2 linked regions of the Spartinivicinus poritis genome follow. The protein of the gene in region 1 interacts with the protein of each later gene in a pairwise test. Links are inferred from orthologs where the notes say so. Each region holds a gene or a part of one and is shown on either strand. Other genes may lie near its edges.

Region 1 (7,590 bases):
ACTGGAAAAGCTAAAGCTAAATAATATCGAAAGTATGATGGTGTTTGAAACAGCTAAAGGCTATGTGGCCTCACAAGCGGGGCCACACTATCCAGCACCTGTTGAAGCAATTAAAACTATTCAAAAAGCCGCCACTAAAGGCCGGGATGATGCCCTTAAAATAGAAGCAAAAGGCTTTGTGAAAATGGCGAAAACACCAGTGGCTGAGAATTTGATTGGGCTGTTTCTTAAAGATCAATTACTGAAGAAAAAAGCCAAGCATTATGAAGAGATTGCTTTATCTGCCAATAAAGCGGCGGTATTAGGGGCGGGTATTATGGGAGGCGGTATTGCCTACCAGTCTGCCTATAAAAATGTACCTATTTTAATGAAAGATATTAACCAGGAGGGGATTGATCTTGGTTTAAATGAAGCGGCCAAGCTACTAATAAAACGGGTTGATAGAAAACGAATGGAACCTGCGGCGATGGCTGAGGTGCTTAATCGGATTATACCCACGCTGTCGTATGGTGATTTTAAGACAGTTGATGTCGTTGTTGAGGCAGTGGTTGAAAATATTGATGTGAAAAAGAAAGTGCTGGCTGAGGTGGAAGGGCAAATCAAACCTGAAGCTGTACTTACAACTAATACCTCAACTATCTCCATTAATAAACTGGCAGAAGCAGTAAAAAGGCCCGAAAAATTCTGCGGGATGCACTTTTTTAATCCCGTACATATGATGCCATTGGTTGAAGTGATTAAAGGTGAGCAGACCAGTGAAGAAACCGTTGCTACGGTAGTGGCGTATGCTAAGGCAATTGGCAAAACACCTATTGTTGTCAATGACTGCCCTGGCTTTTTAGTCAACCGGATTTTATTTCCCTACTTTGGTGCTTTTTCCATGTTATTGCGTGATGGGGCTGACTTTGCTCAAGTGGATAAAGTGATGGAGCGGTTTGGCTGGCCAATGGGGCCTGCCTATTTAATGGACGTCGTAGGCCTTGATACTGGTTTACATGCTGAAGGGGTGATGGCTGAAGGCTTCCCTGACCGAATGAAGCGGGAATTCAAAACGGCATTGGATGTATTGTATGAAGCCAAACGCTATGGACAGAAGACCAATGCTGGGTTTTATCAATATAAGCAGGACAAAAAAGGCAAGCCGAAAAAAGTGCTGGATGAAGCGGTATACGACATGATTAAACCCGTTTGCCAAGCCAGCCAAGCGTTTAGTGAGGAAGATATTATTGCTCGAATGATGATCCCGCTGTGCCTGGAAACCGTTCGCTGCTTGGAAGACGGTATTGTGGAAAGCCCGGCTGAAGCGGATATGGGGCTGGTGTATGGCATTGGCTTCCCACCATTCCGGGGTGGTGCGTTGAAATATATTGATGATATGGGTGTGGCAGAATTTGTGGCACTGACGGAAAAGTTTGCTGAGCTTGGGCCACTGTATAAGCCTACAGCCAAACTAATTGAAATGGCTAAGTCAGGTGCTCGTTTTTTTACTGAGTAAACCCTTTAAGCACTATTTTTAACAGTTACCAATGAGTGCACCGCAAGCAAAGTTGAGAATTATGGTCTTATGCGGAGCACTCAATATAGATGAGAACCCATCGTTATGAGTTTAAATCCTAGAGATGCCGTCATTATTGACTATGCCCGGACCCCAATGGGGCGTTCTAAAAATGGTATGTATCGCCATGTGCGGGCTGAAACCTTATCAGCCAAACTGATTACTGGGTTGCTAGCAAGAAACCCTGGTGTCGACCCAGCGGAGGTCGAAGATGTGGTTTGGGGGTGTGTTAACCAAACCCTGGAGCAGGGTTGGAATATTGCACGAATGGCTTCACTAATGACGCCGATTCCACATACTGCCAGTGCTCAAACCGTTAGCCGATTATGTGGTTCATCAATGTCTGCTTTACATACCGCTGCTCAAGCAATCATGACTAATAATGGTGATGTATTTGTCGTGGGTGGTGTTGAACATATGGGGCATGTGGGCATGATGCATGGGGTTGACCCTAACCCACAGTTAAGCCTATATGCTGCAAAAGCTTCAGGCATGATGGGACTGACCGCTGAAATGTTGGGCAAGTTACACGGCATTGGCCGTAAGCAACAGGATGAATTCGGTGCTCGCTCCCATCAGTTAGCTCATCAGGCGACAGTTGAAGGCCGATTTAGCGATGAGATTATTCCAATGGAAGGGCATGATGAAAGCGGTAATGTGAAGGTGTTTACTGAAGATGAAACCATTCGCCCCGATACTACGGCTGAAAAACTGGCTGAATTAAAGCCGGTCTTTGACCCTAAAAACGGCACTGTCACGGCGGGTACTTCTTCACAAATTACTGATGGTGCTTCTTGCATGATTGTTATGTCTGCTGAGCGAGCACAAGCATTAGGGTTAACACCAATAGCAAAAATCAGATCAATGGCCATTGCTGGAGTTGACCCTGCCATTATGGGCTATGGTCCTGTACCGGCGACCAAGAAAGCACTGAAAAAAGCCGGGTTAACCATTGATGACATTGATCAACTTGAACTTAACGAAGCATTCGCTGCTCAGGCACTACCTGTGTTAAAAGATTTAAAAATACTGGACAAAATGAATGAGAAAGTTAATCTCAATGGAGGTGCAATTGCATTGGGCCACCCGTTTGGTTGTTCCGGTGCCCGAATCTCTGGTACATTGTTAAATGTCATGAAACAGAAAGGTGGCACATTGGGTATAGCAACAATGTGTATCGGGCTGGGGCAAGGTATTACGACGATTTTTGAGCGTGTGTAACAGCATAGTTATTTTTAACAAACGATAACTGTTGACTATAATATTGCTGTTGACGAAAAAACGACTGTTAATCATAACGTATGTGTTTAAACAGTGGTACCTTGTTCTGCAAAGCCGGAGTTATACTCCGGCTTTTTTAATGGGGTAGATTAGAGGCTGTGAAAACAGAAGTAAAAGCTGGTCGTTATCGGCACTTTAAGGGCCAGTACTATGAGGTGATTGGGGTAGTAACTCATAGTGAAACAGAAGAAAAGATGGTGTTGTATAAAGCACTATATGGTAAACAAGGCCTATGGGTAAGACCATTGGCACTGTTTTTTTCGTCGGTGATGGTGGATGGCGAACAAATTCCCCGGTTTGAATATTTAGGCGATAAATAAGATAGCTGCTATGTTGAGATTATTGTTACTGGCAACACACTGCAATTGTCTTTAAGTCTAATTTACTTGCAGAAAGACAGAATACGTCTTATAAAGGCGCAAATTTTTGTAATTGAATTATCTTTTATGGATAAGTTTTGTACGTTTTGGATATAACAGGTCACCATGGGTAAATCACTAGTCATTGTTGAGTCACCAGCAAAAGCCAAAACGATTAACAAGTATTTGGGTAGTGACTTCATTGTTAAGTCATCTGTTGGGCATATTCGAGATCTTCCTACTAGCGGAAGCAAGAAGCCGGTTGATGCGAAAGCGCGAGCAAAAGCAGCGGCAGAAACCCGTAAGCTGTCACCTGAACAGAAGGCAGTTTATAAAAAGCGCAAGGCTCGTGAGCAACTGGTTGCGCGAATGGGGGTTGACCCAGAAAATAATTGGCAGGCTAATTATGAAATATTGCCTGGCAAGGAAAAAGTCGTTGATGAGCTGAAACGGTTAGCGAAAAATGCTGACAAAATCTTCCTAGCAACGGACCTTGACCGAGAGGGGGAGGCCATTGCCTGGCATTTGCGCGAAGCGATAGGTGGGGACAACGAGCGCTACCGACGGGTTGTGTTTAATGAAATCACCAAAAATGCTATCAAAGAGGCATTTGAGCACCCTGGCCAGCTTAATATGAGTCGGGTCCAGGCCCAGCAAGCTCGTCGCTTTTTGGATCGGGTAGTGGGCTATATGGTGTCACCTTTGCTGTGGAGCAAAATTGCCAGAGGCTTGTCAGCCGGTCGCGTACAATCAGTCGCTGTGCGACTGATTGTTGAACGTGAGAATGAAATTCGCCAGTTTGTTCCAGAAGAGTTTTGGGAAATTCATGCAGACTTAAATACACCGCGCCAAGAGGCGGTTCGCTTCCAAGTTACCAAGCAGGCAGGCAAAAGCTTTCGACCTACCAATAAAGCGCAGGCAGACCAGGCGCTGGCGGTATTAAGCCAGGCAACGTATCAGGTTGCTAACGTTGATACTAAGCCAACCAGTACCAAGCCTAATGCGCCTTTTATCACTTCTACCTTACAGCAGGCAGCGAGTACCCGGCTGGGGTTTAGTGTTAAGAAAACCATGACCATGGCTCAGCGGCTTTATGAAGCTGGCTATATCACATATATGCGTACAGATAGCACCAACTTAAGCGCAGATGCTGTTGCGGCTTGCCGAGACTTCATCGCTGATACCTATGGGAAAGCCTATTTGCCAGAAAAAGCTACCTCCTATAGCAGTAAAGAGGGTGCACAAGAGGCCCACGAAGCAATCAGACCATCTGATGTCAATGCTAAAGCGGGCTCAATTAAAGGGCTGGAGCGCGATGCTGAACGGTTATATGAGCTAATTTGGCGACAGTTTGTCGCTTGCCAGATGCCGCCTGCTGAGTACCTAAGTACCAGTGTGGTGGTGGCAGCGGCTGACTTTGAGTTGAGAACTCGTGGCCGAGTATTGAAGTTTGATGGCTTTACCAAAGTACTTCCCCCAGTTGGCAAGAAGGGTGAGGAAGCCACTTTACCCATCATCAATGTCAATGAGATTTTGGACTTACTTAAGCTGGACCCCAGCCAACACTATACCAAACCACCGGCTCGATTTACTGAAGCGGCATTAGTAAAAGAGCTCGAAAAGCGGGGGATTGGTAGACCCTCTACCTATGCATCCATTATTTCAACGATCCAAGACCGAGGCTATGTCAAGCTGGAAGGACGCCGTTTTTACGCCGAAAAAATGGGCGACATTGTGACTGAGCGGTTGGTGGAAAGTTTTCACGACCTCATGGATTATAGTTTTACTGCCAATATGGAAGGAGATCTGGACCATATTGCTGAGGGTGAGCTGGAATGGCATAAGCTACTGGATAAGTTTTATGCGGACTTCAGTAAAAAGCTAGCGCGAGCAGAGTCTGACTCCAGTACTGGAGGGATGAGAGCGAATGAGCCTACCATGACAGACATTGATTGCCCTACTTGTGAACGCAAAATGCAAGTGCGTACCGCCAGTACGGGGGTGTTTTTGGGTTGCTCAGGTTATGCTCTACCCCCTAAAGAGCGCTGTAAAACCACTATTAATCTAGTGCCAGGTGATGAAGTTATCCATGCTGATGATGATGAGGGAGAGGCTAAAGCACTTCGAGCTAAGCATCGCTGTGAAAAGTGTGGTACTGCCATGGACTCTTACTTGATAGATGAGAAGCGCAAACTACACATTTGTGGTAATAACCCAGATTGTTCTGGCTATGAAATAGAACTAGGGCAGTTTAAGTTGAAGGGTTATGAAGGGCCTGTGTTGGAGTGCGACAAGTGTAGTGCAGAGATGCAGCTAAAAACAGGGCGGTTTGGTAAGTATTTTGACTGCACTAATGATGCTTGTAGTAATACTCGTAAACTGCTGAAAAGTGGCGAACCGGCACCCCCTAAAATGGAACCTGTGCCTATGCCTGAGTTGCGTTGCCTAAAAGTCGATGATACTTACATTTTAAGAGATGGTGCTTCAGGGCTGTTTTTAGCGGCGAGTCAGTTTCCTAAGAACCGGGAAACCCGTGCACCACTGGTGAGTGAGTTGATTCCTCATCGAAATGAAATTGACCCCAAATACCATTTTTTGATGGATGCGCCGCAACAAGATCCTGAGGGTAATCCAACTATTGTGCGGTTTAGTCGCAAAACTAAAGAGCAGTATGTGATGACAGAGGTAGAGGGCAAAGCGACAGGGTGGCGTGCTTTTTATAAGGATGGAAAGTGGGAAGAGCAAGTGACTAAAAGCCGGGCTAAAACCAAAGTAGAGGCGGCAAGTTGAGAGGGAGTGAGCGGGTAGCTGAAAATGCTACCCCTGCAAAAGAAGCCTTACAAGCCCTGGTGAAACAAAAGCTTTATTTTGCCGCTGCTTTGTTGCGGCAATGTCAGCAACTGTCTGATCCGCTACCTGGCGATCAAGAAGGATTACTGCAAGCGGTTGCCTGGCATTTGGTAACCGCTGTTAATGCGTTTGGTCATGAGTTAGGGGCAGAGTATCAGCTATCCCTAGCTGTTCATCATTGGTCGTTTGCTGAATTAAGTGCAGAGCAGCGTCAGTCTGCACCAGGGTTAAATAGCTTACATCTGCTATTGCAGGAGGATGACAGCTGGCTAAGCCACTTATCTGAATACTACGATCGAGTAGAGGCCTTACAGCCAACAACCCTCAAGCAAGACCAGCTAGCAGGTGAACAGACGCTGATTATTACCAGTGAAGTGTCCACTTTTCAAATGTTATCAAACTGCTGTCAGGCGTTAGCTGAGTTTATTCAACATTGGCGAGAACAGTTAGTCGAGTATTGACAACGGGCACTTGTTATGTCGACAGGTGTTGTATGGTATCGCAATATTGCTTTAATGATTGTTATTGGAAATGGAGGCCCAGTTTATGATCCGCTCACTTATTTTATCCTTGTTTTTTATGAGCCTAGTCAACTCATTAATGGCTAAAGAATTACCCTATGACCCAAAGGCCAATGCTAAGCAGCAGTTAACCCAAGCCCAGCTAGCAGCCAAGCAGCAAGGTAAACTGCTGTTGATTGCGTTTGGGGCTAACTGGTGTCCTGATTGTGTTGCGCTGGATAAGGCAGTCAGTAGAGGACAGCTCGCTGAGTTGATTAAAACTCACTTTGTAACCGTTAAAGTGGATATTGGCCGTTGGGATAACAATATGGATATTGTGCAGGAATACGGTAATCCTGTTAAAAAAGGCATTCCTTCGATTGTTGTGACATCAGCAGATAATAAGGTGCTGTTTGCAACGAAAGGTGGCCAGCTGGCAACTGCACGAAGAATGGGAGCTGAAAACTTCTATAATTTTTTCAACTCTCTCAGCAAGCTGAAAACCCAAGCTACACTAGGGCAGGATACTCAGCCTGAAGCTGCTCAGGAATTATGAGCACCTAAAAAAATCAATTTTTAAGAGTGTATATTTAGTAATCGCTTTAAATGGAGTGATCATCATAGACAACCAGCATATGGTTATCTTCTTCCACATAAAACCGTCCCTTACTCAGGCCTTCGGCATACTGCTTGAGGTAATGGGTAAGGGAAGAGGCTAATAGTTCTCGCTGGGCAATTTCGTAGCAATGCTCAAAAACCTGTCCAACTGTTCCTTGGCTGGTTGGATTAAGGTCAACGAAAACGATGTTAAAACCAGGATCGCCCCCAATGGGAATCCATAGTGGGTCATAGCTAAGAGGTTTCACTTCTGGGCAATGGGCCTGATAAACCGCGGCCATTTTCTGAAAGTCTTTACTGCCATTAAGTGCTACGTCGTGCTCCAAATGGTACTGGCGTTGCTTTAATATTTCAGGCACAGAAAATAAGTCACCGTGGAAAGGTAAAATGCCACAAGTACATAGGTGGTGAAAAAAATTATCCGTTT
Region 2 (7,389 bases), on another replicon or contig:
AAAAAAATCCGTATATTACTACTGAAAAGGTTAAAGCGATTTTTAGTACAACTTTTCAGAAAACATTACAAAAAAGTACTAAAAATCAACAAGTAGGTGTCTTAGATTGTATTGCGGTATTAAATAATACACCTGTTGCTAAACTAGTATCTCAAAAATAACACTTTATTTTATAATAATCACATCGCAACTACCTTGTTTGATAAATCGCTCAGCCAGCTGCCCATGCATTGCATGGGTCCAGTGGTTTTGGGGGAACCAGCCTATAAAGAGTAAGTCGACTATTTGCTGCTGTAACCGCTGATTGATGACATAGTCAGGCGCTCCCTGCATACAGGTAATGGAAAATGTGCCTGCAGGCAGATGGCTTAGCAGTTGGTTAACCTGTTGATCAAAATGAGCTTGTCGTTGTTTGACTTCATGTTGATGGGGGTGAGTAAGATCTGTGTCAACTAGCCATTCGGCAGCTAAAGGTGTTATTGCATGAAATAATTCAAGTTTAATAGCTAAACGGTTGGCCAGCCAGCCGCTGGTGGCTATTATTTTGTGAGTTAATGTTTCGTGTTGAAAATCATGTGACTCGTTGTCGACACAAACCAACCCATGTCGATTAGGTGTTGATTGGGTGATAAACCATATGGGTGTCTTGATCTCTTTGGCTAATTGCAAGGTGTTTAAAGCCATTAAGTGCTGTGAAAAAGAGAGGGTTGGGTGTAGGTCTTTGAAAATCATGGATATCTGTTTATCTTGGCAGATCTGATTTATACCTTCTACACCGATAAAAACCCCACAGCAATGGTGCGTTTTATTTATATTTAATTGGCTACAAATCTGCTCAACCTGCTGTCTTAATTCTACTTCAACTTGCTTATTATTGGGAAGCTGATTATTTGATAAGGGTAAGTACTTAAGCGGCTTAGGAGTTATAACAGCATAATAAATTTCATCTGCAAGTAAGGCTGCTGTCGTTATTGCTTTATTTAAAAAAGTGGGAGAAAAAAATGGCCAATCCAGTAGCACTAAACCAAAAGACGAATGTAGTGTATTGAACAGTTTCATTGGTTAACCGCTGTTTTATAATGATTATCTAAACAAGTATTTATTATTATGACATAAAAAAATAGTGATTTGATTCACGATTTGGTTGTTTGGTAACCGTTTTTAATCGGTTCAGTTTTTTTTATTGCAAAAAGTCATTATATACTCCTCTCGGACGATTTATTCGTGCAATGGAGAGTTTGGCTTAATGAAAAAAATGAATTTAATTACAGTGGGTATTGTTCTTAGCTTGGCTTCTTATACAGCAGCTGCTGAAGAACAGGTTAAGCCCCACGCGTATGTTGCTCCTTCGGTGGGCAAATACTTTTTTAATAATGACCGTGGCCTTGAGGATGACTCAATTTACAGTCTGGACTTCGGTTATCAGTTTAATGAGCGTACTGCCCTGCAATTAGGGGTAGGCGGTTTAAAAACTGAAGATCCTGGTTTGGATAACGAAGTTGATGGTCAGTGGTATCACCTGGATGGCCTTTACTTTTTCAACCCAACAGGTAAGTGGAAGCCTTATCTATTAGCCAGTGCGGCTCACATGAGGCTAGATCCAAATACCTCTGGTGTTGACGAAGAAACACTATTAGGCGTAGGTGTTGGTATTGAACGAGAGCTAACAGATCGGTTGGCGTTAAGAACTGATGTACGTGGTTATCATAGTCTTGATGAAGATGATAACGATGCAGCCTGGATGTTCTCGCTCAAATATGCTCTGGGTGACACTAAAACCAGCAAACCGCGTAAAGTAACGCCTGCACCTACACCAGTAGCAGAGCCAGAGACAATTTATGTCGATAAGCCTGTGAGTGTGAGGCTTAATGTTGAGTTTGACTTTGATAAGTCCGAGGTTAAGCCAGAGTATTATGGCGAGCTGGAAAAAGCAGCCCAGTTCTTGCGTAAATACTCTAACGTGCATGTCACTATTGAAGGACATACTGACTCAGTTGGTAATGACACCTACAACTTAATGTTGTCCCAGTCTCGTGCTGATGCAGTACGTGAAGCGCTGATTGAACAATATCAGGTTGATGGCAATCGCTTGACCTCTATTGGTAAGGGTGAAGCAGAACCTATTGCTGATAACGGAACGCCTCTGGGCCGTCAGCAAAATCGTCGGGTTGTTGCTACCATTGAAGCGGTTGACCGTGTACAAAAAGTAGTTTCTGAGTAATAACCAACAGCTGAGTTGGTAGCAGGTGAAAGGCCTGTTTACCAGCTTCTGCTGATGGTGCTTGTTTAATAACTGTTTGTAAAACCAGTTTATTTATTAAAAGCGCTTGTTGACTAAAGAAAAAAGTTCCAAGGTCGATATTGGAGACATGGCTATTTTCTATTGACGACAGGGCGAACGATGGTAAAGCAAGCAATCTCTCTCTGGAACCGTTTTGGTATTCGCTACCGTACAGTTGTTTTATTTTTTCTTTTAACAACTACTGGTGTATTACTGGTTGGTTGTGCCTCACATCGTATTAATCAAGAGCTAGATTTTGCTTACCAGCACTATGATAATGGTAATTGTGTTGGAGCTTTACACTCTCTTAGTCGGGTTGATCGAATGATTCGCTCACAACCACGCCGATTTTTGCAACCTGAAGTATCAATGTTGCGTGGCCTTTGTCTGGAACGACAAGGTTTGTATATGGATGCAATAGAAACCTATCGTTTTATTCAACAGACGTATCCCCAATCTGAATATGCTTACCGTGCGAAAGCCCGCATTAGAGTCTTAACGGGTGGCAAAGTGGGTAGAAGCCCTTATGCCAAGTGACATTTCAATGTCTATTTGTTAACACTCGCCTTTCAAGTTTTATTACTTACGACTACACTTTTATTAAGATTGTGCATTTCGCAAGCTACAGGATGGCATGTGATTTGTCTGGAGTGATTGTATATTTACTGAATTTATTCATACAGGGAGGTGTAACTAACAACGAAATGATAAGTTAGCTAACAATGGCAAATCACAGTTTTACCCATGAAAAACGATTAATTCCTCGCCATCATCTGACTGAATATCTCACTGTTTACAATGGTTATACTGATAGGGCGATGGGCTCTATTGGTAATATATCCACACATGGTATGATGCTGATTAGTGAACTTCCCATTATGACGGGTGCTGAGTATCAACTACTGATTAAGCTACCTAATAATGCTGGAGTGATTGATTTTATTGCTGTCTGCTTGTGGTGTAAGGCAGATGTAGACCAGCGCTACTTTGATTCAGGCTTTGAAATTATCCACACCCATCGGGGTATTGAAGATATTGTTGAGTCGCTAAAGCACTATTTTAGCTTTAAAGATTAGCTTCAGTTTTAAGGATTAGTTTTAACGATTTATTTTGTTTTGCTGGCTAACCCCGTAGAATACCCTTATATAATTCACAATGAGTGGTATTTGATAGCCATCTTCTCTTATGTCTGAACAATCAGAATCATCTTATGCAATTCCTGCCGAATCGATTACTGTTGAGCATGAAGTTAAACGCAGTCGCTTTATCGCTTTAGTTGAGCGTATTCAAGATCGCCAGCAGGCACTAGCCGCGATAGAACAAGCAAAAATGCGTTATCCAGATGCCCGACATCATTGCTGGGCCTATATTGCAGGTCCACCTGAAGGGGCAACCAGTATTGCTTTTAACGATGATGGTGAGCCGCAAGGCACTGCCGGTAAGCCTATTCTGAATGTACTACAGCACCATAAAATAGGTGAAGTACTTGTCGTAGTAGTGCGTTATTTTGGTGGAATTAAGCTGGGTGTGGGTGGTTTGGTGCGGGCTTATTCAGGGGTAACTCAAGCTGCACTTCAACAGTTACCTACTACACTAAAAGTGCCGTGTATTACTGCAACCGTAAGTTGTCAGTATCCTTTCGAACCTATTTTAAAAACCTTACTATCTGATTATCAGGGAACCATTATCGATTGCCAATATACTGATCAGGTGGTGATGGCTATTCAACTACCAGTGGAAAATAAGCAGTTGATGGCAACGGCCATCATTAATAAAAGTAAAGGACAAGCTATAGTCTCTTGGCCTGCTTATCATGAAAAATAAGAGTAACTAATGCCACAAGCATCAACGTTTTATTGGTATGATTTTGAAACCTTTGGCGCCAATCCAGCTAAAGATTGGCCTGCACAGTTTGCAGGTATTCGAACGGATCAAGATTTCAACGAAATCGACTCTCCTGATAGCTTTTATTGTCGGTTACCTGACGATCAGTTGCCAAACCCAGAGGCTTGCCTAATTACAGGCATTACTCCACAAACGACTTATCAGCATGGGATCGTGGAAGCAGCGTTTGCAGATAGGATTTATCAGCAGTTTAGTCAACCAAATACCTGTGTATTAGGCTACAACAGCATTCGCTTTGATGATGAAGTTACCCGCCACCTGTTGTATCGTAATTTTTTTGATCCCTATGCCAGAGAGTGGAAAAACGGTAATAGTCGTTGGGACTTGCTGGATGTGGTGCGCGCAGCTTATGCATTGAGGCCAGAAGGTATTGAGTGGCCCATTAATGAAGAGGGCTTGCCAAGTTTTAAGTTAGAGCTATTAACCCAAGCGAATGGTATTGCTCATACTCAGGCCCATGACGCTTTATCAGATGTCAGGGCTACTATTGCCCTGGCGAAGTTATTACGGGAAAAGCAGCCTAAGTTATTTGGTTTTATGCTAAGTATGCGCCATAAAAAGCAAGTATTAAAATATCTCTCGACAGGGCAGCCAGTTGTGCATATTTCAGGGATGTTTTCTGCTAGTCGTGGTTGCATGGCGGTGGTCATGCCTCTGGCTGAACATCCAACGAATAATAATGGCCGTATTGTTTATGATTTAAGCGTAGATCCTACTCCTTTGTTAACATTATCTGTGGAAGAAATTCGCGAACGTTTATTTACCCCTGCTAGCCAATTACCGGCAGGGGTAGAACGGATTCCCCTTAAAACAATTCATATTAATAAATGCCCGATTGTTGCCCCATTAAATGTGCTACAGCCAGCTGACCAGGAGCGTTGGCAAATCGATTTACACAGTTATAAACAGCATCATCACGCATTAGCAGAAGCACCAGGTTTAAGAGACAAAGTAGCAGAAGTATTTAATCAATTGCCTGATACCCAAGCAGATAACCCAGACTTAATGCTTTATAGTGGCGGTTTCTTTAGCCCTTATGATCGTAGCCAAATGAATCGCTTAAAAACATTACCTCCTGATCAGTTAGTGGATATGGCAGGGCAGTTTCAAGATAGTCGGCTGGATACCATGTTATTTCGCTATCGGGCTCGCAATTACCCTGAAACACTGACTGAGTTAGAGAATCAACGCTGGCAAAATTGGCGTCAAGCCAGGCTATTGGATCAAGCGGCAGGAGGCAGTATTTGTTTGCAAGAACTGCAAGCATTAATCAAGGCCCTCTTGGCTACCAAGCAAACCCCTCAGGAGCAGACTATTCTAAGGCAATTACAGCAATTTGCAGATGAAAAACAAGCAACCCTGCAATACCCTTAAGGTGTTTAAATGCTAATTGCTTAACCAGTAGGTCAGGTAATATAATTCATTCCCTTTTGGTTATAGTTGGATTGCAAACTGTACGAGGCAGTAATCACTGTCCGTTGGAAATGAGGCAAATATGTCACGTAGTTACCGGTTGGTTATAGGTTGTCCTGATAGGGTAGGAATTGTTGCCAAAGTCAGTAATTTTTTAGCTACTTATAACGGCTCAATTACTGAAGCCAATCATCACTCAGACACAGATTCCAACTGGTTTTTTATGCGCCATGAAATCTGCGCAGATTCTTTACCATTTGACCTTGAAGGGCTAAAAACAGCATTTGCACCCATTGCTAATGAGTTTAATATGCAATGGCAAATTACTGACTCAGAAGCCCCTAAAAAAGTTGTTTTGATGGCCAGTAAGCAGGCTCATTGCCTGGTTGATTTATTACACCGTTGGCATAGTGGCGATCTGCACTGTGAAATACCTTGTGTTATTTCTAACCATAATGATTTACGCAGTATTGTTGAGTGGCATGGTATTCCTTTTTTCCATGTACCCGTTGATAAGGATAATAAAACTAAATCGTTTGCTCGGGTGATGGAGCTAGTTACAGAACATGAAGCTGATGCCATTGTGTTAGCCCGTTATATGCAGATTCTACCACCCGAAATGTGTAAGCAATATGCTGGTAAAATCATTAATATTCACCATAGTTTTTTACCCTCTTTTATTGGCGCAAAGCCCTATCATCAAGCTCATCAACGGGGGGTGAAATTAATAGGTGCTACTTGTCATTATGTCACAGAGGAATTAGATGCTGGGCCTATTATTGAGCAGGATATAGTACGAATTAGCCATCGAGATACAGTTGAGGATATGGTGAGATTAGGAAAAGACTGTGAAAAAACGGCACTGGCTCATGGTTTGAGGTATCACATAGAAGACCGTGTTATTATTCATGACAATAAAACCGTGGTTTTTGTTTAAAAGCAGTTGTCTAAGTTGAAAGCGCCTCTAGCTCTTTTTTCGACTAAAATGTAAGAAAAAGGGTAGAGGCATAAAAATTTGAATAAGCTCATTGAATTCCTTTGTATATTTGTTTGTCTTAGTCTCTCAGCTGATTTATTAGCTACAGCTAGCAAATCAGCAAAAACAATAATAGTTTCAGGCTTGCCTGACTATTTTCCATTTTCATTTGAAGAAAATGGAGAGTTGAAGGGCGTATTCATTGATCTCTCAAAAGATATTTTTGCAAAACTAAAAATACCTGTAGGGTATCGCATATTTCCCTGGAAAAGGGTATTGAATAATGCAAAGCATGGTCGTATTGATATGATTGCAGGCCTTTACAAGAGCCAAGTAAGAGAAACTTACATAGATTACTCAGTAGCTATTATCCCTGATCCTACAGCCGTTTTTATGAGGAAAGGTAATGAATTTGAATATGGAGGCTGGGATGACTTAAAAGGAAAAAGTGGGGTGACTGGTTTAGGTTATGTACTAGGAGATAAATTCAGTCGATATGAAAAACAATATTTAAACCTTTATCGAGTAGAAGGATCGAAAAGAGCATTTACTCTATTAGCTGATAATAAAAGGCAATTTGATTACACAGTAAATGGATTTTATCATAGCCTACAGCTATTAACTCAATTGGGGCTTTCAGATAAAATCACCTACTCAACTAACTATGTTACCGAACCTTTATTTTACTTTGGCTACTCGAAGAAAAAACTACTGGGTGATTTATCAAAAAAAGTGAATAAGTTGCTAATTCAATATAAGAGAAATAAACTAATTAAACAGTATATCAATAAGTATGTCGAATCACTACAGATTC

What was found.
Region 2: the proteins of topA (region 1) and ORQ98_RS17000 interact in binary tests that used the Escherichia coli proteins (3 or more experiments, as listed by UniProt). The link is inferred for Spartinivicinus poritis from one-to-one orthologs.

The regions. Positions count from the first base shown.
Region 1 is NZ_JAPMOU010000002.1:312,062-319,651, reverse strand. The notes cover bases 3,020-6,185. They hold topA (type I DNA topoisomerase), read left to right. Parts: upstream 3,020-3,321; coding sequence 3,322-5,985; downstream 5,986-6,185. Other genes in these bases: ORQ98_RS02810 (DUF6586 family protein), read left to right, coding at 5,982-6,185; ORQ98_RS02820 (DUF1653 domain-containing protein), read left to right, coding at 3,020-3,156. Outside these bases: fatty acid oxidation complex subunit alpha FadB, read left to right, coding at 1-1,495; acetyl-CoA C-acyltransferase FadA, read left to right, coding at 1,601-2,776; more of ORQ98_RS02820, read left to right, coding at 2,935-3,019; more of ORQ98_RS02810, read left to right, coding at 6,186-6,506; ORQ98_RS02805 (thioredoxin family protein), read left to right, coding at 6,592-7,101; ORQ98_RS02800 (SMI1/KNR4 family protein), read right to left, coding at 7,148-7,590. UniProt on the Escherichia coli protein: Releases the supercoiling and torsional tension of DNA, which is introduced during the DNA replication and transcription, by transiently cleaving and rejoining one strand of the DNA duplex.
Region 2 is NZ_JAPMOU010000023.1:20,027-27,415, forward strand. The notes cover bases 2,321-5,285. They hold ORQ98_RS17000 (YigZ family protein), read left to right. Parts: upstream 2,321-3,466; coding sequence 3,467-4,105; downstream 4,106-5,285. Other genes in these bases: ORQ98_RS16990 (tetratricopeptide repeat protein), read left to right, coding at 2,402-2,818; ORQ98_RS16995 (PilZ domain-containing protein), read left to right, coding at 3,004-3,357; sbcB (exodeoxyribonuclease I), read left to right, coding at 4,115-5,285. Also shown: ORQ98_RS16975 (S8 family peptidase), read left to right, coding at 1-161; ORQ98_RS16980 (universal stress protein), read right to left, coding at 166-1,059; ORQ98_RS16985 (OmpA family protein), read left to right, coding at 1,247-2,221; more of sbcB, read left to right, coding at 5,286-5,560; purU (formyltetrahydrofolate deformylase), read left to right, coding at 5,682-6,536; ORQ98_RS17015 (substrate-binding periplasmic protein), read left to right, coding at 6,615-7,389.